3 regions of the Leclercia sp. G3L genome follow, and region 2 is predicted to be linked to each of the others. Evidence: riboswitches for the same ligand, from Rfam matches in the RefSeq annotation. Region 2 holds a riboswitch; each other region holds the start of a gene.

Region 1 (7,417 bases), 1.9 Mb from region 2:
AAACAGCCCAGCCTATCGCGGTAGTACTTGCCAGTAGCTGGCACAATCCAGCGACGGAAAGCATCACTACCGACCAGATCCCCGTACCGATTGCGAAAAGATCACCAAATTTCTCCATTGACGCAAGGAATAAAAATACTCCCCAAATACCATAGATTCCTATTTTTAAATATTTACTCACCGCAATTATCCTTTAAGAATATTCCAAACCGATGGTTCATTCCATTTGAATTATCGGCAAGAATTCGTTTACCTTTAGGAATTTCCATTAAAAAGGGATCCCGCCAAAGTCCATAGATTATCAGTTGTACAACTCTCACAGCTTTATCACTCCCGTTAGCTTCTTTCAGGCCAAAAGTACGGACTTAAGGCCGTCCGTATTTAGGTACTCAAGAGTAACATGCACGCCAATATTGATCGATATTAACGATCAAAATTTCAGAAATTGATCGTTAAAAACTATCAAAATCTATTAATTCAATACAAATCAATAGGTAAAATCGATCAAGCGGATTCTTCATCCATGTAAGTGGTTATGTACCTGATTTCAATACGGAGAGTATTTGAGATACCATCACGCAAACGCTCTTTAAGCGTCGCTACGCCGTTTTATGGGGTCGGGAATGTCGATAATGAACATCGCATTCAGGGGCTTCCTGTCCGTTTTGTCCAAAACACCACCATGAAGGGGGATAGATCGGATCGGGGTCGCTTCGCTCTGGTCAGTACTGATAGGGCTTTTCCAGTAACTGAAACAGCAGATACCCCGCTAAGTACTTAAAGGAATTATTAGTAGAATAAGTAAGGAAATAACAGGCAGTTATGTACTTACTGACAGAACAATAAAACGCGATTGGGTTCGCTCTGTAAGTGACCGAAGGGAACGCAGCAGTAGAACCGAATCCAGCGAACAGTACTCGCTTGCGGGTACTGTTTAATCGTTTTATATGTATAACAATAAGATAAGCTATCAAGTACTCACTCCGCGAGTACTCTTACTAACTACCCGAAACAGTTCGCTTGCTTCGCCGCGTCTGCTTTCAGGTAGTTAATTCGCTTTCGCTCGTTGTTATGTCCGAAATTTATTAACTAAAGGTTTATAAGGTATTATTTTTCGGACATTTATCCGTTTATATGGTGGGGTTTTGGGCTTCAATTTCTGCTTGTTTTTTTGTATTTCATTTTCGTATTTTTCCCACATAGCCTTTTTTTCTTCAGTGCTGAGATCTGCATTGGTAGAACTGGCAAGAAACGCCCTGAACACTTTTAAATCAAGCCCTGGATTGCTGCGTTTCCAACGGCGAAAACGCTTTGCTTTGGTATCATCAAGAGTGAAACGCTTTTCCTTGTTCATGGAGCCTTGCGGTCTGCCTCTCTGCCCTTGCTCGTCGTCATCAATACCGAGATCTATGTACTCAATATTATCCGTAAGTGATCTGGCCTGCCATTCATCAAAAACATAAACGGTCTGGGTTTCAGTACTTTCAAAATTCCTCGAAATCCCTCGTAGTACGAACTGGTGTAAACTTTCATACTCCCTCGCAAGGTGAATCGCCTCGCCGTCAATCTCAAAGAACAATTCACACTGTTTAGCCTCTGTTTCAGAGGGACGCATACAAGCCAACCAGACGCACGTCATAAGGTTATGGTACTGGTTCAATCCTCTGGCATCCGGGCTTATCTCTTTGCCATTTTTAAGACTCTGAGAATCGCTTTTGTTCTTTGTCCAGTAGAATTCCTTCTTCTCAAGCTTTTTATCAATATAAGTGTATATTTTTTGTGCTTTATCAGGGTTGTTAGTTTTCCATGTCCTTGATAGTTTGAATTTTTTCGAGAAGTAATAAACTTTTAATCTGTCTTTAAGTTCTGTGTTGCGTTTCAGTAATCCTTCAAGTTCAGTACTTTTAAATAATTCTTTATTTCCTTTATAGATCAAGGAGTTTTCAAAATTAGCCCCCAGAAAGGTAATTGATACATCTTTGTACTTATTGAGATCTTTCCATGCCGTGATATTAAGCTGTACTTTTTCAGGATTAGTAAAGTATTCATTATTCATGATAAAAATATCGTTATCATTCAAAACGGAAAATTCTTTGTTAACTATATTTTTCATTATGTCCCCCTGTACATCAGGGTTCCTTTTTGCGGCAATATACATATTATTATCATCTAACGACCGTATACCTTTAATGAATGCCTCGTATATTATTTTTTTAATTTCAGTATTTCCATCATTGATGCTCTGGAAAGAGTGGAAATTAGTCACATCATCTATGTAAACAATTCTGTCGGATAGAAGTTCTACAGGTATTTTGAAAAATGTTTTATCTGTTATGATTAGTGTTTTTTTGCATCCCGATGAAAGAAAGTTAATGACAGAACTAATAACACTTTCCTCTCTTGAGACTGTATCAGTAATAATATACATACAATTATTAATTTTCTTTGCTGTCTGCTTAATAAGTTCTTGTGTATTTTGTACTACAAGATATTTTTCGGTACTGTTATTGATTATATTACATATGGCGGTAGTTTTACCTGAACCACATTCAGCAGATACGTACTTAAATTTGGTAAGGATAGATGTAGGATTAATCATTTGTACATGCTCCATATTGATTAATTTAGAAAGGCCGATTCATGTGAGTGAGTCAGCCTTTCATTTTTTTTGGTTTAGATTATTTTTTTAACTGGGGGGTTGTGTAAATGCTTAAGTTTTACTTTTTGATACCAGTTTTTGTATTTCGTGAGTTTGTTATTCCTTAGCTTCCCTATGTATCCTTTGGGTAATCGCACTTTTAATATGTTACATATTCGTGCTGAGGTCATATCGCTACATAGAATGTTTTCATATTGATCAAAAGTTAGTGATATTCCTGATGCAATTCTTTTTTTACGAACTGATTTATTCAGCGTCTTTCTATTGGTACGTATCCCATTTATCTTCATATATTATTCTCCATCATCTGTTTTTTTATTTCTCTTTGAGGTTCTTTTTTTAACCCATTCTGCTGCAATAGTTGAGGTGTCTAATGGAAAATTGTTAGTGTAAACCATTAGTTCATATTCTTCTTCTAATGCTTTTAATTTGGATAGTATTTCATTTTCATAATGATTTTTCATTTTCATTTGATTACCTATTTTATGATTTGCCTGTCACTGCAAATATAGGTCATTTTTGGTTTGCGTTTCGCAGAATTTTATACAATTTCATTACTGATGAGAGAGTTGTTTTTTATATGAAGTAATTACATGATAATACTTAAATGAAAAGAACCGGTATCTGGTAATGACTCCAACTTATTGATAGTGTTTTATGTTCAGATAATGCCCGATGACTTTGTCATGCAGCTCCACCGATTTTGAGAACGACAGCGACTTCCGTCCCAGCCGTGCCAGGTGCTGCCTCAGATTCAGGTTATGCCGCTCAATTCGCTGCGTATATCGCTTGCTGATTACGTGCAGCTTTCCCTTCAGGCGGGATTCATACAGCGGCCAGCCATCCGTCATCCATATCACCACGTCAAAGGGTGACAGCAGGCTCATAAGACGCCCCAGCGTCGCCATAGTGCGTTCACCGAATACGTGCGCAACAACCGTCTTCCGGAGCCTGTCATACGCGTAAAACAGCCAGCGCTGGCGCGATTTAGCCCCGACGTATCCCCACTGTTCGTCCATTTCCGCGCAGACGATGACGTCACTGCCCGGCTGTATGCGCGAGGTTACCGACTGCGGCCTGAGTTTTTTAAGTGACGTAAAATCGTGTTGAGGCCAACGCCCATAATGCGGGCGGTTGCCCGGCATCCAACGCCATTCATGGCCATATCAATGATTTTCTGGTGCGTACCGGGTTGAGAAGCGGTGTAAGTGAACTGCAGTTGCCATGTTTTACGGCAGTGAGAGCAGAGATAGCGCTGATGTCCGGCAGTGCTTTTGCCGTTACGCACCACCCCGTCAGTAGCTGAACAGGAGGGACAGCTGATAGAAACAGAAGCCACTGGAGCACCTCAAAAACACCATCATACACTAAATCAGTAAGTTGGCAGCATCACCCGGTATCTGCTTCATCATTTTTTAAATATGATTTAATACTCCATTTATTGATAGTTGCGGTCAATCCTTCTCGCACATTTTGCTTGAGGTGGTTTATATGAATCTGGATTGACATTGAATATGGAGATTTTAATAGATTAAGTAGGTTAGAAGTAGACTTAAAAGGTATTAAGTTCTTTTGTTTTTCTGTGGGGTACAAAATGGGGTACAAGGTGAGGTACAGCGTAAAATGTAATATTCATAAGTTCAATCTTGTATCAGCACGAGACTTGGCGTAACCTACTAATTGATAAAGAAATGTAATCAACATGACTCGGGGTGCCCTTCCTTGTGAAGGCTGAGAAATACCCGTACCACCTGATCTGGATAATGCCAGCGTAGGGAAGTCAGATGCCCTCCGGGCAATCGCTTCTTCGCGCAAGGCAGGAGCGATACCATGCAGCCTGACCTGCTCAATTTACACGCCTTACACCACTTCCGAACCCGTTCCCCGCTGACCCACTGCATGACCAACGACGTGGTGCAGACCTTTACCGCTAACGTACTGCTGGCCCTCGGGGCCTCTCCGGCGATGGTGATTGAAGCCGAAGAGGCCGAACAGTTCTCCGCTATTGCCGATGCGCTGCTGATTAACGTCGGGACCCTGACCTCCTCGCGCGCTCAGGCGATGCGCCGGGCGATTGAAAGCGCGGTGGCGGCGGGTAAACCCTGGACCCTCGATCCGGTGGCCGTGGGCGCCCTGGCGTACCGGACCCGTTTTTGCCAGCACATCCTCGCCCTGAAACCGGCGGCCATTCGCGGCAACGCCTCTGAAATCCTCGCCCTCGCCGGGATGAGCGCAGGCGGGCGCGGGGTGGACACCACCGACACGGCGGCCAGCGCGCTGCCTGCGGCACAGGCGCTGGCGCGGCAGACCAATGCCATTGTGGTGGTGACCGGGGAGGTGGATTACGTCACTGACGGACTGCGTACCCAGACAATTACCGGCGGCGATCCGCTGATGGCCCGGGTAGTGGGCACCGGCTGCGCCCTGTCGGCGGTAGTGGCGGCCAGCTGCTCGCTGCCCGGGGACCGGCTGGATAACATCGCCGAGGCCTGCGGCTGGATGAAGCGGGCCGGCACGCTGGCGGCGGCGCTTAGTCGCGGCCCGGGCAGTTTTGCCCCGGCGTTTCTGGATGCACTGTGGGAACTGGGGGCGCAACGATGAAACGGATTAACGCGCTTACCATCGCAGGCACCGACCCCAGCGGCGGGGCCGGGATCCAGGCCGACCTGAAGACCTTCTCCGCGCTCGGTGCGTACGGTTGCTCGGTGATCACCGCCCTGGTGGCGCAGAACACCCGCGGGGTGCAGTCGGTCTACCGCATCGAACCTGATTTCGTGGCGGCGCAGCTGGAGTCGGTGTTCAGCGATGTACGCATCGACACCACCAAGATCGGCATGCTGGCCGAAACCGATATCGTCGAGGCGGTGGCGGAGCAGCTCCTGCGTCATCAGGTGAAAAACGTGGTGCTGGATACGGTAATGCTGGCGAAAAGCGGCGACCCGCTGCTGTCACACGCCGCTGTCGACACGCTGCGTAAAAAGCTGCTGCCGCAGGTGGCGCTCATCACCCCCAACCTGCCCGAAGCGGCGGCGTTGCTGGATGCCCCCCATGCCCGTAACGAACAGGAGATGAAAGCGCAGGGTTATGCATTGCTGGCGATGGGGTGCGAGGCGGTGCTGATGAAGGGCGGACATCTGGACGATCCCGAGAGCCCCGACTGGCTGTTTACCCGCGACGGGGCCACGCGCTTTACTGCTCCTCGGGTGAATACCAAAAACACCCACGGCACTGGCTGCACCCTGTCGGCCGCGCTGGCCGCGCTGCGTCCGCGGCACGATAGCTGGGCGGATACCGTCCGCGAGGCCAAAGCCTGGCTCTCCTGCGCACTGGCGCAGGCGGACACGCTGGAAGTGGGGCAGGGCATTGGCCCGGTACATCATTTTCATGCATGGTGGTAGACGGCTGGCAATTTGACGACCCGCAGACCAGGCTTAGGGGGCTTACAATCCTGTGAGCCTGGATAAAACACGCCGACGCTTTGTCGGCACTGACGGGAGGAAAACCATGACTGATATTACGCAATTGCTTGGCAAAGACGCCGACAGCCTGTTACAGCATCGTTGTATGACCATTCCAGCCGACCATCTCTACCTGCCTGGCCACGACTACGTTGACCGCGTGATGGTGGACAACAACCGTCCGCCGGCGGTGCTGCGAAATATGCAGACGCTGTATAACACCGGGCGTCTGGGCGGGACCGGCTATCTGTCGATCCTGCCGGTGGACCAGGGTGTGGAGCACTCGGCGGGTGCCTCCTTTGCCGCCAACCCACTCTATTTTGATCCGAAGAATATCGTGGAACTGGCAATTGAGGCGGGTTGTAACTGCGTGGCGTCCACCTACGGCGTGCTGGCGTCGGTCTCCCGCCGTTACGCGCACCGTATTCCGTTCCTGGTTAAGCTTAACCACAACGAAACCCTGAGCTATCCCACCGAATATGACCAGACCCTGTACGCCAGCGTTGAGCAGGCCTTCAATCTCGGCGCGGTCGCGGTAGGGGCCACCATCTATTTCGGCTCAGAGCAGTCGCGCCGTCAGATAGAGGAGATCTCCGCCGCCTTCGAGCGTGCCCATGAGCTGGGCCTGGTGACCGTGCTGTGGGCGTACCTGCGTAACCCGGCCTTCAACAAAGACGGCACCGATTACCACGTTTCCGCCGATCTCACCGGTCAGGCCAACCATCTGGCGGCCACCATCGGAGCGGATATCGTCAAGCAGAAAATGGCCGAAAACAACGGCGGCTACAAGGCGGTCAAATTTGGTTATACCGACGATCGGGTTTACAGCAAACTGACCAGCGATAACCCCATCGACCTGGTGCGCTACCAGCTGGCGAACTGCTATATGGGCCGCGCCGGGTTGATCAACTCCGGCGGTGCAGCAGGCGGCGAAACCGATCTCACCGATGCGGTGCGCACGGCGGTGATCAATAAACGCGCGGGCGGCATGGGGCTGATCCTTGGTCGCAAGGCGTTTAAAAAGTCGATGGCCGACGGCGTGAAGCTGATTAACGCCGTGCAGGATGTTTATCTGGATAAGAAAGTTACGATCGCGTAACCGTACTCGCAGCATGCACAATACGTCGGCCCGGCAAGCGTAGCGCCGCCGGGCATTGCCGCATCTGGTGCGGTGCGGCAAAAAAGCCGGGTGGCGACTGCGTCTTACCTGGCCTAAAAACTTCATTCAAAGATCCCTCCCGATCCACTTCACACTTCCCCGGTCTTTTGTGAAAAGTGTCACTTCCCCCCGTGCAGATGC
Region 2 (7,417 bases):
GGCGATGACCCTCGAAGAGGCAGAAGCCGCGGTTCAGGATATGCTGGCGGGTAATGCCTTTGGCGACGCGGGCCACCGCATCGTGATCGAGGAGTTCCTCGACGGTGAGGAGGCGAGCTTTATCGTGATGGTCGACGGCGAGCACGTCCTGCCGATGGCCACCAGCCAGGATCACAAGCGCGTGGGCGATGCCGATACCGGCCCGAATACCGGCGGTATGGGTGCCTACTCCCCTGCCCCGGTAGTGACGGATGAAGTGCACCAGCGCACCATGGACCGCATCATCTGGCCTACCGTGAAAGGCATGGCGGCTGAAGGCAATACCTACACCGGTTTCCTCTATGCCGGCCTGATGATCGACAAGCTGGGCAACCCGAAGGTAATCGAGTTCAACTGCCGCTTTGGCGATCCGGAAACTCAGCCGATCATGCTGCGCATGAAATCCGATCTGGTGGATCTGTGCCTGGCGGCCTGCGAAGGCAAGCTGGACACGAAAACCTCCGAGTGGGACGAGCGTGCGTCGCTGGGCGTGGTGATTGCGGCGGGTGGTTATCCGGGCAACTACAGCACCGGGGATGAGATCCACGGTCTGCCGCTGGAGCAGGTTGAAGGCGCGAAGGTGTTCCATGCCGGCACTACGCTGTCTGATGACGATCGCGTGCTGACCAACGGCGGCCGCGTCCTGTGCGCCACCGCGCTGGGACATACGGTCGCGGAAGCGCAGCAGCGCGCCTATGCCCTGATGGCGGATATTCGCTGGAACGGCAGCTTCAGCCGTAACGATATTGGTTATCGTGCGATTGCGCGGGAGCGAGGGGAGTAACTTTTCCCCCATCCTGACCCTCTCCCTCAAGGGAGAGGGAACTTAAAAACTCTTCTCGGTCGGCTGCCAGGTACAGAAATCTTCGTTAGCCACCAGCAGCAGCTGTGACCCTTCCGGCGCTTCCAGCCACGCCACGCTTACTTCCATAGAGGAGTGGCTCTGACGCCGTCCAATATGTTCCGTCGCCCAGCTATCAAGATCCGGCTTCAGGGTCTGGCCTTCGCAGGTGGTCACGGTGCCATCGGCATGCCAGCGCCCCTGATGCAGCACTACCCGTCCCTGTCGCAGCGCGTCACTGGTCTGACGAACCTGGTCGGCACGGTAGCGATAGAGGTCAATTTGATCGGTAGAGAGTTGCTGCTTAAGACCGCCGATTTCGCGCTGCATAAAGCTCAGCTCACCGTGGTCGTCAAAACGCACCCGCACATGCTCGGGCACCTTGCTGTAGATATTCACGTCAATATAAGCAAGCGTATCACCCTGCCAGCGGTACTCACTGGTGGTGGTGCTGCCGCTGTGCCAGGGACTAAAGGCGGAGAGCAGATGGACTTCATCGTCCGTGTCTTTACGCCAGATACGTACCGCACCCTGATCGTCAGCGTAGCCGCTGGCGGTAAAAGGCGGCAGAGAGGCGTCATGGCTGCAGGCGGACAGCAAAAGTATGCCTGCCAGCGCTATTGCCTGGCGCCAGACAGACAAAAGGGGCGAAACCGCCCCCTCGATAAAACTGTTCACTGCTACGCGGCTTACTTAACTGCGTCTTTCAGTGCTTTGCCAGAAACAAATGCTGGCACGTTAGCTGCAGCGATTTTGATTTCGTTACCGGTCTGCGGGTTGCGGCCAGTACGCTCAGCGCGGTGGTTCACTTTGAAGGTACCGAAACCTACCAGTTGTACAGCATCGCCTTCTTTCAGAGACTCAGTAATAGCAGCCAGGGTGGATTCCAGAGCAGCTTTAGCCTGTACTTTAGACAGATCAGCCTTGTCCGCAATTACATCAATCAGTTGAGTCTTGTTCATAAGTTATCCTTTCAATGTGTTTATCGCTTGCTAAGCATCGAGTGCGACGAAAATGCCAAAAAAGCACTCTCCTGCATACACGCACCGATAGCCACTTATTTTCGCCCCCCAAATGTAGACCAGACGGGGGGCAGAAGGGAAGAGTACAGGCATGACAAAACAGGCGTAAAATCACGTTTTATTGTTTCACTGGTGAAGATTTATACCAATGTTACTCTCGCCTGCCTCACGCAAGTCTGCACGCAGACCTTTAATCAGCTCGATATCGCGTTCTTCGCACTCTGCCAGCAAACGGAATATTTCCCACTGGATGTCCCATTCCTGCTCAACGGCCGGGTTTAAACGGAGCTCTTCATCGGTCATTTCACGACCTTCCTGGGTCATCTCCAGCATCGCCACGGAAGTAATTGAGGCCTTACTGACTTCGATGGCATGTTCCAGAGTTTCGCCACTCAGGCGCGAGTGAATCAGTTCACTTAATGCCACACAGGCATCGATCGCCGGATAGACGCCATAGACATCATAGTCATCGGCAGCCGGGATCGCCTCTTCCAGCTTATCGAGCTGAGAATCGAAGTTCACCTTCGCATCTTTGACCGTCAGCGTCTCCCATACCAGATCGAGAATACGGCGATACAGCTGGCCGTCACCAAATTCAGTCTGCTTGCAGAACATGGCGTAGTTCGGGTACATGCGTTCGCACAGGCAGGCCATAAAGGTGACATGCTGCCAGCTTTCCAGCTTCTCGAGGCGCAGGTGAATCGGGTTTTGTAACATGATGAAGTCTCGAATCGAAAATTAACCGCAGTTTACCTGAATCAGCGCTGAATTTCCTGCCATCGCACAAAAGCGGGACGGCCGGAAGCCACCGCATCGGCCCAGCGGGTCGGCTCCGGTAATCGATAGCCCTTCATGCAGCGCTGGACCCACGCCAGCGCGGTGTCGGTACTGACGCGATGGCCGGTGGCGATGAACAGCGGATTGCAGCGCGCCTTACTGCGCCAGACCCACGCCAGCTGTTCGCCTTTGTCCATCAAGGGTGCCAGCGCGCCGGGCTCTGCCGACAGAGGTTCAAACTTACCGCAGAGGCGCTTTTTCGCTACCCCGATGGTCGGCACATCCACCAGCATGCCAAAATGGCTGGCAACGCCGAGACGGCGCGGATGGGAGATCCCGTGGCCATCGACGAACATCAGGTCGGGTCTTTGCGAAAGCTGGTCCCACGCGGCCAGCAGCGCGGGATATTCACGAAAAGAGAGGAATCCGGGGATGTAAGGCATGGTGGTGGCGATACGCGCTACCTGATACTCGACCAGCTCCAGTTCGGGCCAGGTCAGGAGTACTATCGCCGCCCGCGTCACCTCACCGCCCTGCTCAAACCCGACATCCGCCCCGGCAATCAGCGCGGGTGGGTCTTTATCCAGCCGGTCTTCACGGGAAACCGACGCAGCAAGTTTAAGTTGTTGAGCGCGAAGTGACGCAAGATCCATAACGACTCCTTACAGGTGATACTGGGCAGAAAGTCGGTGCACCGCCTCCACAAACACGCCTGCATGTTCTGGCGGTACATCCTGATGAATACCGTGCCCCAGGTTAAACACATGGCCTTCGCCCTGACCGAAGCCCGCCAGAATGGTCGCGACTTCTTCTTCAATACGGGCGGCCGGAGCATACAGCATAGACGGATCCATGTTGCCCTGCAGGGCGACTTTGTCCCCAACGCGGCGGCGCGCATCGGCAATATCGGTAGTCCAGTCGAGGCCCAGCGCATCACAGCCAGTGTCTGCCAGGGCTTCCAGCCACTGACCGCCGCCTTTGGTGAACAGGGTCACCGGCACGCGACGACCTTCGTTTTCACGCAGCAGGCCATCGACAATTTTATGCATGTAGTAGAGCGAGAACTGTTGGTAATCGCGGCCCGTCAGCACCCCACCCCAAGTGTCGAAGATCATCACCGACTGGGCGCCGGCTTTGATCTGCGCGTTCAGGTAGAGGGTGACGCTTTTCGCCAGCTTATCCAGCAGGGCGTGCAGCGCCAGCGGATCGGCGTACATCATCTTCTTGATCACGGTGAAGGCTTTGCTGCTGCCGCCTTCGACCATGTAGGTCGCCAGCGTCCACGGGCTGCCGGAAAAACCGATCAGCGGCACGTCGCCTTTCAGCTCGCGGCGAATGGTGCGCACCGCATTCATCACATAACCGAGCTCCTGCTCCGGGTCCGGGATCGGCAGGTTGTCGATGTCCGCTTTGCTCTTAATCGGCGAGCTAAAGCGCGGGCCCTCGCCGGTTTCAAAGTACAGGCCAAGCCCCATCGCGTCGGGGATAGTCAGGATATCGGAGAAGAGGATCGCCGCGTCCAGCGGATAGCGGCGCAGCGGCTGAAGGGTCACTTCACAGGCCAGCTCCGCGTTTTTGCACAGCGACATAAAATCGCCCGCCTGCGCGCGCGTGGCTTTGTATTCCGGCAAATAGCGGCCCGCCTGGCGCATCATCCATACCGGGGTGATATCAACGGGTTGGCGCAGCAGCGCACGCAGATAACGATCGTTCTTCAGTTCGGTCATTTTTGCAGTTCCTTAAGCGTCTTATCTCCAGTGTAACATGTCTCACACATCGTCAGCCCGACACATTGCCACGGTATCTTCTATCAGGCGGCGCGCCACGGTGCCCGGCGGTGGCAGCAGGGGTAAATCGTCGTAGCGATACCAGTCGGCGGACAGCAGCTCTTTCGGATCGACGACGATCTCGCCGCTGTCGTACTCGGCCATAAAGGCGGTCATCAGCGACTGTGGGAACGGCCACGGCTGGGAGGTGACATAACGTAAATTTTTCACCTTAATCCCGCTCTCCTCCATCACTTCTCGCGCCACGGCCTGCTCCAGGGTTTCGCCCACTTCGACAAATCCGGCGAGCACGGTATGCACCCCGTTGCGATGACGGGTGTGTTGCGCCAGTAAGATGGAGTCATCCCGACGGATAGCGACAATGATGCACGGCGCGATTTGCGGGTAATAGCGTTCCCGGCAGTGGCTGCAGAGCATCGCCCACTCGGTTTTGCTCGGGTGCATGGTGTGGCCACAGTAGCCGCAGAACTTATGCGAGCGATAAAACTCGGCAAGCTGCACAGCACGACCCGCCAGTTGGAACAAGCCGACATCAAGATCGAGCACCTGGCGCACCGATCCCATATCGTGACGACGATTTTGTTGGATCAACCACACAGAATCGCCCTTCCACTCACCTATATTTAGTGCGTGTTGCCCCGCAAGATCGAAATTTCCGGCCTCGCCATATGGTAATTCACCACCGGGCAACCATAATTTTTGTTCATGGCTGACTAACCACCAGCCGCGATCCGATTTTTCAATTATACGATCCATATCTATTGCACTACCTTTGCTTCACAGGCATGTTGGTAACAATACTATTACATTTTGGGTGGGCAGCTTTTAATCTTAACCTTGCGGAGTCAAACATGCTAAACCAGCTAGAAAACCTGACAGAGCGCGTTGGCGGAAGTAACAAACTGGTCGATCGCTGGCTGCACGTGCGGAAACATCTGCTTGTTGCCTACTACAATCTCGTTGGCATTAAGCCTGGCAAAGAGTCCTATATGCGCCTGAATGAAAAAGCGCTGGACGATTTCTGTCAGAGCCTGGTCGACTACCTTTCCAACGGTCATTTCAATATTTATGAACGTTTTATCCGTGAAATGGAAGGCAACAGCCCGTATTTAGCGGCAACCAAACTCTATCCCCTGCTGGAGGCCAATACCCAGCAAATCATGGATTACTATGACTCCACGCTGGAAAACGCCATCGATCAGGATAACTACCTGGAATTTCAGCAGGCGCTTTCCGATATCGGCGAGGCGCTGGAGCAACGCTTTACGCTGGAAGATAACCTGATCGCCCTTGCGCTGGATCACAATCTGAAAGCGAGCAACGAAGATAACGTCGCCCGACCGGCTTGAGTTATTCCTCGTTAACGCGTAGTTTACATTCACTGCTCCCGCTGTAGGGGAGCCTATTCTTGTCGGAGTGCCCAGTGCGAAAGCCGGGCTGAGACCGTTAATTCGGGATCCGCGGAACCTGATCAGGTTAAGACCTGCGAAGGGAACAAGAGTCAATTTATTGTATCGCCCCCGGGCGATCCTCTCTTGCTTCATCCGTCGTCTGACAAGCCACTTCCTGAACTTACTGGAACGAGCTATGTCTGCCACAAAAATGACCCGCCGCGAACAGCGCGCACACGCCCAACACTTTATCGACACCCTGGAAGGCACTGCTTTCCCCAACTCAAAACGCATTTACCTGACGGGTTCGCAGGAGGATATCCGCGTGCCAATGCGCGAGATCCAGCTCAGCCCGACGTTAATCGGCGGCAGCAAAGAGAACCCGCAGTTTGAAGAGAACGAAGCGGTGCCGGTGTACGACACCTCCGGCCCGTACGGCGATCCGGCTGTGGCGATTAACGTCCAGCAGGGTCTGGCGAAGCTGCGCCAGCCGTGGATTGAAGCCCGTAACGACAGCGAAACCCTGAATGCGCAAAGCTCAGCCTATACCCGGGAGCGTCTGGCCGATGACGGGCTGGACGAGCTGCGCTTTACCGGACTGCTCACGCCGAAGCGTGCCAGAGCGGGTAAATGCGTGACCCAGCTGCATTACGCCCGCCAGGGGATAGTGACGCCAGAGATGGAGTTTATCGCCATCCGCGAAAACATGGGCCGCGAGCGCATCCGTGGCGAAGTGCTGCGCCACCAGCATCCGGGAGAAGGCTTTGGCGCCCGCCTGCCGGAGAACATCACTCCGGAATTTGTACGTGACGAAGTCGCTGCTGGCCGCGCCATTATTCCGGCCAATATTAATCACCCGGAATCAGAGCCGATGATCATCGGACGTAACTTCCTGGTGAAAGTGAATGCCAACATCGGTAACTCGGCGGTCACCTCCTCCATCGAAGAAGAGGTGGAAAAACTGGTCTGGTCCACCCGCTGGGGCGCGGACACGGTGATGGACCTCTCTACCGGGCGCTATATTCACGAAACCCGCGAGTGGATCCTGCGTAACAGTCCGGTGCCGATTGGCACGGTACCCATCTACCAGGCGCTGGAGAAGGTGAACGGCATTGCGGAAGATCTCACCTGGGAAGCGTTCCGCGATACGCTGCTGGAGCAGGCCGAGCAGGGCGTGGACTACTTCACCATCCACGCGGGCGTGCTGCTGCGCTACGTGCCGATGACCGCCAAACGCCTGACCGGCATCGTCTCCCGCGGCGGTTCTATTATGGCGAAATGGTGCCTGTCCCATCATCAGGAGAACTTCCTGTATGAACACTTCCGCGAGATCTGCGAAATCTGCGCCGCGTACGACGTATCGCTGTCGCTGGGCGATGGCCTGCGTCCGGGTTCCATTCGCGATGCCAACGACGAAGCCCAGTTTGCCGAGCTACATACCCTGGGCGAGCTGACCAAAATTGCCTGGGAGTATGACGTCCAGGTGATGATTGAAGGCCCGGGCCATGTGCCGATGCAGATGATCCGCCGCAACATGACCGAGGAGCTGGAGCACTGCCA
Region 3 (7,417 bases), 530 kb from region 2:
TCACCAGCCCCAGGCAGCAGAACATCTGCACCATCGCCAGCAGCGCCGCGCGGCCCGGATCGTAGTCGTAGCTGAGGGCCTGATAGATGGCGAGCTCAATGGTGGTGGCCTGCGGCCCGCCGCCCAGCGAGAGCACGGTGGCGAAGCTGGCAAAGCAGAGCATAAAGATCAGCGCGGCAACGGGCGGAATTTGGCGGCGCAGCCATGGCCACTCAACGAAGCGGAAAAAGGACCAGCCGCGCATCCCGAGCTGGGCGGCAAGCTGGCGCTGCTCGCCGGGGATGTTCTCCAGCGCCTGCAGCAGCAGCCGCGTCGCCATCGGCATGTTGAAAAAGACGTGTGCCAGCAGGATGCCCTGCAGGCCATATGGCGAGAAGGTCCACTCCAGCCCGAGGGCCTGGCAGATCGCGGCAAGCCAGCCCTGACGTCCGTAGACGCTGAGGATGCCAAATATCGCCACCAGCACCGGCAGGATCAGGGTCATGGCGCACAGGCGCAGCAGCGCCTGCCGTCCGGGGAAACGACGCCGGTAGAGGGCGCGGGCAAGAAATATGGCGGGCACGACGGAGAGCAGGGCGGAAAGAAACGCCTGCCAGAACGAGAAGCGGATGACGTGCCACAGATAGCTGTCGTGTAGCAGCGCCGTAACGTCGGTGGCTGGCGCGTTAAACCACAGCGCCAGAAATGCCCCCAGGGCGACGGCCACCATTAAGATGGCGGCGATCAGCCCCGGGAGTAACCAGCCGGCGATCAGCGGCTGACGGCGCGTTGCCATTCACTGACCCAGGCGGCACGTTTCCCGGCTACTTCCTGCGGGGAGTATTCCAGTGCGGTTTGCGGTTTCACCAGAGCATCGAAACCGGCCGGTAAAGCCACGTTCGTGACCGGGTACATCCAGTTGCCGGTGGGGATCGTATTCTGGAACGACGGCGAGACCATAAATTTCAGGAACTTCTCCGCCAGTTCCGGCTGTTTGCTGGCATAGGTCCGGGCGGCGACTTCGACCTGCAGGTAGTGGCCTTCGGCAAAATCAGCCGCGGCGTAGTTCTCTTTTTTCTCCGAAATAATGTGATACGCCGGAGAGGTGGTGTAGCTCAGCACCAGGTCGCTTTCCCCTTTCAGGAACAGGCCGTAAGCCTCGCTCCAGCCTTTGGTGACGGTGACGGTTTTGGCCGCCAGCTTCTGCCAGGCTTCCGGGGTTTTATCCCCGTACACTTTTTGCATCCACAGCAGCAGACCCAGCCCCGGGGTGCTGGTGCGCGGATCTTCGTAGATCACGCGCCACTTTTGATCGCTCTCAACCAGCTCTTTCAGGCTCTTCGGCGGGTTTTTCAGCTTGTTTTTGTCATACACGAAGGCGAAGTAGCCGTAATCGAACGGCACAAAGGTGTCATTCTTCCAGCCGCCAGGGAGGTTAACCGCATCGGTCGCCACGCCGCTTTTAGCGAACAGCCCGGTTTGCGTTGCCGCTTCCAGCAGGTTGTTATCCAGACCCAGCACCACGTCGGCTTTGCTGTTCTTACCTTCCATACGCAGGCGATTGAGCAGCGAGACGCCATCCTCCAGCGCCACGAATTTCAGCTCGCAGTTACAGTCGGCTTCAAAGGCTTTTTTGACCGCCGGGCCAGGGCCCCAGTCGGCGGCGAAAGAGTCATAGGTGTAGACCGTCAGGACAGGGCTGGCAACGGCAGGCAGCGCGATCAGCGCCAGCAGGGGAAGAACAGTTTTGAACACTTTGCACCTCTGTATTTGAGAGTGGCAAAGGATTTTGAGCGACAGCCTCAAATCCCTTCGCCGGCGTTATCCGGATCAGGTTCGACGGGTATTTTCTCAGCACACGCTTGCGCGCAGCACCCCGTTGAGAACGGCGGTATTGTAATGATTTGGTGAATATTACGAAAGTATTATGGTTCCGGCGGCGCAAACCACGCGGATTTAAAGTCAAACCAGCCGAGGGTGTTCATGCGCAAACCACGCATGCTGCGCTGCCCCTGGATCATCAGCCAGTGGTGGATCAGCGGGACAATCGCCTGCTGGGACAACAGCTGCTGGCACCAGACAGCAAGGTTCATCTCGCCCGCACGCCACTCGGCGGCATCCTGCTGCCAGTCGCGCCCAATGCAGTGCTGCAGGAGCGGGACTTCATACAGATGTGAAAACAGCGAGAAGTCGAGGGGCAGGGTGAAATTGACGCTGTTGAGCCAGATGTCGCTCACCGTCTCACCACGATACCACTCCTCGTAGCTGACCTCCCGAATGTTGAGCGTCACCTGCTCGGCGGCCAGCAGTTCGCTCATCATTCGGGCGATCACCCGGTGTTCGATATGCTCGCGGTAGAAGGTCAGGGTGAGGCTCTCCAGTCCGGCCGGTTTATCGCCGCGTCCCGGGCGGGCGTGGTGCCAGCGCGGCAGCAGGCCATACGCCGGGAACCAGTAGGACTGATAGACCTCCTCAGCCTGATAGATCAGGTTCGCCGGAGAGAGGATCCGGCTTACCCACTGACGCACTTCGGCGCTAGCCCCGCGGTGGGAGCGGGCGTCGAACAGCAGATAGTAACAGCCCTCTTCAAGCCGACTTTCCACCGCCTTTTCCCCCTCGGTGGGCCCTTCCAGCGTCAGGCCGACGCTAAGCTCTTCGTTGATATCCGGGAGGACCCAGACGTTCACCTCATCAATCAGCGCCCGGTAGCCAAAGTAGTCATCGAAGGCGCGGATCTTGAGCTGGTTATTGTTGTTGCGCGAGACGGCGTAAGGCCCTGTGCCCACCGGCAGGCTGGCAAAGCTATGCATCGTTTCCCATTCGCGCGGCAGGATCATCGAGGGGACATATCCCAGCAGCCACGGCAGCCAGCGGTCGGGCTGCGAAAGCTGAATATCCAGGGTCCAGGCGGTGGGCGACTGGATCCGGGTGATATGTGAATAGAGCGGCAGCTCACGGGCGCGCTGCAGCGAGGCGATGACGTCGGCCATCTCCAGCTCGCGTCCGTGGTGGAAGTGGATGCCGGGCCGCAGGAAAAAACGCCAGTGCAACGGGGAAAGTTGCTGCCAGTGGTGGGCAATGTCGGCTTCCAGTTCCCCGTTTTCCTCATTTATGCGCGTCAGTCCGCTAAAAATCTGCCGCGCCATGTGGGTTTCGGAGCGCCGTAATGCGCTGCCCGGCAACAGGTTTTTCATCGGACGATAATAGAGCACCCGCAGGATATGCCTGCCCTGGCGGAAGCTGCGGCCCAGGTGGGAGACCAGCATCTGGCGCACCGCGGCCTTGTCACCCACCAGCTGCACCAGCTGTTCGATGCGATCCTGTTCAAGCAGATCTTCCGCCCGCTGCTGCTGTAGCGCCAGACCGGTATAAAGAAAGGTGAGGCGGGAACGCTTGCCGCGTCCGGCTTCGGCTTCCCAGTTCAGCCAGCCCTGCTGCTGCATGGTGTTGAGCAGGGTGCGCATATGGCGGCGCGAGCAGCTGAGCAGCTCGGCCAGTTCACTGAGCGTGGTGTCCCGGGTCTGGCCGTCACAGCACTGCCACAGGCGGATAAATTGTTGTTGCAGACGACCAGAGGGCATAAAAGAGGAACTCCTGACAAAAAATCAGCAATTTATTAATCCCTATATTAAGCCAATAATTCACTTCGATGAAGCGAGGAGGTGAATATGAAGAGGTCTACCGCGAATCAGTTTTACCAACAGTACTTCTCAGCGACAAAGGGAGTGTCCTGGCTGGCCCGCCGGTGTGCAGAGCAGCGGCTGAAAATACTGGAAGATCTGATGCAGTGGGAGGTGACAACGTCGACCTCGGAACGCTGAATTGCTTCGATCATGTGTGACTGAGTATTGGTGCGAATCACCACGCCAGCAGGTATTATCTGCTGGCTTTTTTCGTTTTCACTTGCGCTAAAGGGAACAGGTAATGCTCTGGTTAATGACGATGGGACGCCGGCTCAACGGTGTGTATGCCGCCTTTTTAATGGTGGCTTTTATGATGGGCGTCGCCGGTGCGCTGCAGGCCCCGACCCTGAGCCTGTTCCTGAGCCGTGAGGTGGGTGCCCAACCCTTCTGGGTGGGGATTTTTTACACCGTCAATGCTGTCGCCGGGATCCTGGTCAGCCTGTGGCTGGCGAAGCGATCGGACAGCCAGGGAGACCGCCGCAAGCTGATCCTCTTTTGCTGCGCGATGGCGATCGGCAACGCGCTGCTGTTTGCCTTTAACCGTCACTATCTGACCTTGCTCACCTGCGGCGTGCTGCTGGCAGCGCTTGCCAACACCGCCATGCCGCAGCTGTTTGCCCTCGCGCGGGAATACGCCGACAGCTCGGCGCGGGAAGTCGTGATGTTCAGCTCGGTGATGCGTGCCCAGCTGTCGCTGGCGTGGGTTATCGGCCCGCCGCTGGCCTTTATGCTGGCGCTCAACTATGGCTTTACCGCCATGTTCTCCATTGCGGCGGCCATTTTTGCCGTTAGCCTGGGGCTGATCGCCTTCGCGCTGCCCTCCGTTTCCCGGGTGGACTCTGCAGGTGCGATACCGGTGACCCAGGTCAGCGGCTGGAAAGACAAAAATGTCCGCAGGCTGTTTATCGCCTCCACTCTGATGTGGACCTGCAACACCATGTACATCATCGATATGCCGCTGTGGATCAGCAGCGATCTGGGCCTGCCGGACAAGCTCGCCGGGATCTTAATGGGCACCGCCGCCGGGCTGGAAATCCCGGCGATGATCCTCGCCGGTTATTACGTCAAACACTTCGGTAAACGGCGGATGATGGTGATTGCGGTGGCGGCGGGCGTGCTGTTTTATCTGGGGCTGATCCTCTTTCACAGCCGCGAAGCGTTACTTGCCCTGCAGCTGTTTAACGCGGTCTTTATCGGCATTGTTGCCGGGATTGGCATGCTCTGGTTTCAGGATCTGATGCCGGGGCGGGCAGGTTCGGCCACTACCCTGTTTACCAACAGCATTTCAACCGGGGTGATTCTGGCGGGGATTATTCAGGGCGCGGTGGCGCAAAGCTATGGTCATTACGTGGTTTACTGGGTAATTGCGGCCATTTCGCTGGTGGCGCTGGTGCTGACCTGGCGGGTAAAAGAGAGTGAAATTCTGGAAGGCGGCTTCACGAATTGAGAGCCCATTCTGACAGCAGGACGGATAACGCATAGAGTTCACGCGGGTGCTTGAGGCTGTTTGCCTGAGGCATTGCTGGAAGGGTAGACAGAAGAAAGCCCCACTCAACTTAACATTGATGTGAGGCTACCCAAACAAACATACTTGACCCTATGAGGGTAGCCTCTTCATCGCTGGAAAGCAATAAGGAGGCTGGAATGCCAAAACGTACTCTGCTGTTAGGTTTGTTGATGATCTGTATGACGTTACTGATCTTCACCTGGATGGTTCGCGACTCGCTGTGTGAGCTGCGATTCAGACAGGACCATACAGAGCTGGCGGCAGTGTTAGCTTGCGAAGTGAAACGTTAAGGCGAGGGCGGGGAGATGTTTCCCCGCCTTTCCAGAGTGGTTGGTTGGCTCAGGCACCTTTTTAATGGCCCGCATCGCGGGCCATTAATTTAACTCATAAAGGCCGGCTGCTTGTTCTCGTAGGCCGCAATGGCATCTTCGTGCTGCAGCGTCAGCCCGATGCTGTCCAGACCGTTGATCATGCAGTGGCGACGGAACGCATCGATGTTAAAGCCATAGGTTTTATCCCCGGCTTTCACTTCCTGCGCTTCCAGATCCACCACAAAGCGAATCCCTGGGTTGCTCTGTACCAGCGCAAACAGCTCGTCGACCTGCTCATCGCTTAAGGTCACCGGCAGCAGCTGGTTGTTGAAACTGTTGCCATAGAAGATATCGGCAAAGCTCGGCGCAATCACCACTTTGAAACCGTAGTCTGTCAGGGCCCAGGGCGCATGCTCACGGGATGAGCCGCAGCCGAAATTTTCCCGCGCCAGCAGGATCGACGCGCCTTTGAATTCCGGGAAGTTCAGCACGAACTCCGGATTCGGCACTTCGCCTTTGTCATCCAGAAAACGCCAGTCGTTAAACAAGTGGGCGCCAAAACCGGTGCGGGTGACCTTCTGTAAAAACTGCTTCGGAATAATAGCGTCGGTATCGACGTTGGCCGCGTCCAGAGGGACCACCAGGCCAGTATGTTGGGTAAATTTCTCTGCCATGATGGTCTCCTTATTTCAGGCTGCGAATATCGGCGAAATGGCCGGTCACTGCGGCTGCCGCGGCCATCGCCGGGCTGACCAGGTGTGTGCGCCCGCCGCGCCCCTGACGACCTTCAAAGTTACGGTTGCTGGTAGAGGCGCAACGCTCGCCCGGATTCAGGCGATCGTTATTCATGGCCAGACACATGGAGCAGCCTGGCAGACGCCATTCAAAGCCCGCTTCAATGAAAATTTTATCCAGGCCTTCGGCCTCCGCCTGCGCTTTTACCGGGCCGGAACCTGGCACCACCAGCGCCTGCACGCCCGGGGCCACTTTACGGCCTTTCGCCACTTCTGCCGCCGCGCGCAAATCTTCGATACGCGAGTTGGTGCAGGAGCCGATAAACACTTTATCAATCGCCACGTCGGTCAAAGACACGCCCGGTTTCAGGCCCATATAGGCCAGCGCTTTCTCTGCGCTGGCGCGCTCAACCGGATCGGCGAACGAGGCCGGGTCAGGAATGCTGTCGTTAACGGAGATCACCTGGCCCGGGTTAGTCCCCCAGGTCACCTGCGGCGCGATGGCTTCGGCCTGCAGGGTCACCACGGTGTCAAACTGCGCGCCTTCGTCCGTTTTCAGGGTTTTCCAGTAAGCGACCGCATCGTCGTAGTGCTGGCCTTTGGGGGCATGCAGACGATCCTTCACATACGCGAAGGTGATCTCGTCCGGGGCAACCAGACCGGCTTTTGCGCCCATCTCAATGGCCATGTTGCAGAGGGTCATACGACCTTCCATGCTCAGGGCCTGGATCGCGCTGCCGCAGAACTCCACCACATGGCCGGTGCCGCCGGCGCTGCCGGTTTTACCGATGATCGCCAGCACGATGTCTTTGGCGGTGATGCCCGGTGCGGCCTGGCCAGTAACTTCAATTTTCATGGTCTTCGCGCGGCCCTGCTTCAGGGTCTGCGTCGCCAGCACGTGTTCTACTTCTGAGGTGCCGATCCCGAACGCCAGTGCACCAAAGGCACCGTGGGTAGCGGTGTGGGAGTCACCGCAGACGATGGTCATCCCCGGCAGGGTGATGCCCTGCTCTGGGCCCATCACGTGGACAATGCCCTGATACGGGTGATTCAGATCGTACAGTTCAACGCCAAATTCGTTGCAGTTCTTAATCAGCTCCTGCATCTGAATGCGCGCCATCTCACCGGAGGCGTTGATGTCTTTGGTCTGCGTCGAGACGTTATGGTCCATCGTCGCAAAGGTTTTGCCTGGCTGACGCACCG

What was found. Region 2 has a riboswitch for thiamine pyrophosphate ahead of thiC (phosphomethylpyrimidine synthase ThiC). Riboswitches for the same ligand answer to the same signal wherever they lie in the genome.
Region 1: linked by a shared signal. The riboswitch ahead of thiM (hydroxyethylthiazole kinase) and the one ahead of thiC (phosphomethylpyrimidine synthase ThiC) in region 2 are both predicted to bind thiamine pyrophosphate.
Region 3: linked by a shared signal. The riboswitch ahead of thiB (thiamine ABC transporter substrate binding subunit) and the one ahead of thiC (phosphomethylpyrimidine synthase ThiC) in region 2 are both predicted to bind thiamine pyrophosphate.

What each region holds. Positions count from the first base shown of each region.
Region 1 covers NZ_CP088265.1:2,785,468-2,792,884, forward strand. Annotated here, with positions in the region: gene LRS40_RS14640 (hypothetical protein) at 1-181, opposite strand, end outside; gene LRS40_RS14645 (DEAD/DEAH box helicase family protein) at 1,070-2,599, opposite strand; gene LRS40_RS14650 (hypothetical protein) at 2,953-3,129, opposite strand; one part of gene LRS40_RS14655 (IS1-like element IS1A family transposase) at 3,301-3,749, opposite strand; one part of gene LRS40_RS14655 (IS1-like element IS1A family transposase) at 3,749-3,998, opposite strand; TPP riboswitch at 4,358-4,454, shown strand; gene thiM (hydroxyethylthiazole kinase) at 4,490-5,260, shown strand; gene thiD (bifunctional hydroxymethylpyrimidine kinase/phosphomethylpyrimidine kinase) at 5,257-6,057, shown strand; gene fbaB (class I fructose-bisphosphate aldolase) at 6,164-7,216, shown strand.
Region 2 covers NZ_CP088265.1:926,092-933,508, forward strand. Annotated here, with positions in the region: gene purD (phosphoribosylamine--glycine ligase) at 1-823, shown strand, start outside; gene LRS40_RS05765 (DUF1481 domain-containing protein) at 866-1,558, opposite strand; gene hupA (nucleoid-associated protein HU-alpha) at 1,570-1,842, opposite strand; gene LRS40_RS05775 (YjaG family protein) at 2,029-2,619, opposite strand; gene nfi (deoxyribonuclease V) at 2,661-3,332, opposite strand; gene hemE (uroporphyrinogen decarboxylase) at 3,342-4,406, opposite strand; gene nudC (NAD(+) diphosphatase) at 4,449-5,222, opposite strand; gene rsd (sigma D regulator) at 5,318-5,815, shown strand; TPP riboswitch at 5,869-5,977, shown strand; gene thiC (phosphomethylpyrimidine synthase ThiC) at 6,054-7,417, shown strand, end outside.
Region 3 covers NZ_CP088265.1:400,520-407,936, reverse strand. Annotated here, with positions in the region: gene thiP (thiamine/thiamine pyrophosphate ABC transporter permease ThiP) at 1-775, opposite strand, end outside; gene thiB (thiamine ABC transporter substrate binding subunit) at 751-1,734, opposite strand; TPP riboswitch at 1,769-1,868, opposite strand; gene sgrR (HTH-type transcriptional regulator SgrR) at 1,905-3,560, opposite strand; gene sgrT (glucose uptake inhibitor SgrT) at 3,648-3,800, shown strand; gene LRS40_RS03330 (sugar efflux transporter) at 3,904-5,109, shown strand; gene LRS40_RS03325 (Hok/Gef family protein) at 5,307-5,459, shown strand; gene leuD (3-isopropylmalate dehydratase small subunit) at 5,549-6,154, opposite strand; gene leuC (3-isopropylmalate dehydratase large subunit) at 6,165-7,417, opposite strand, start outside.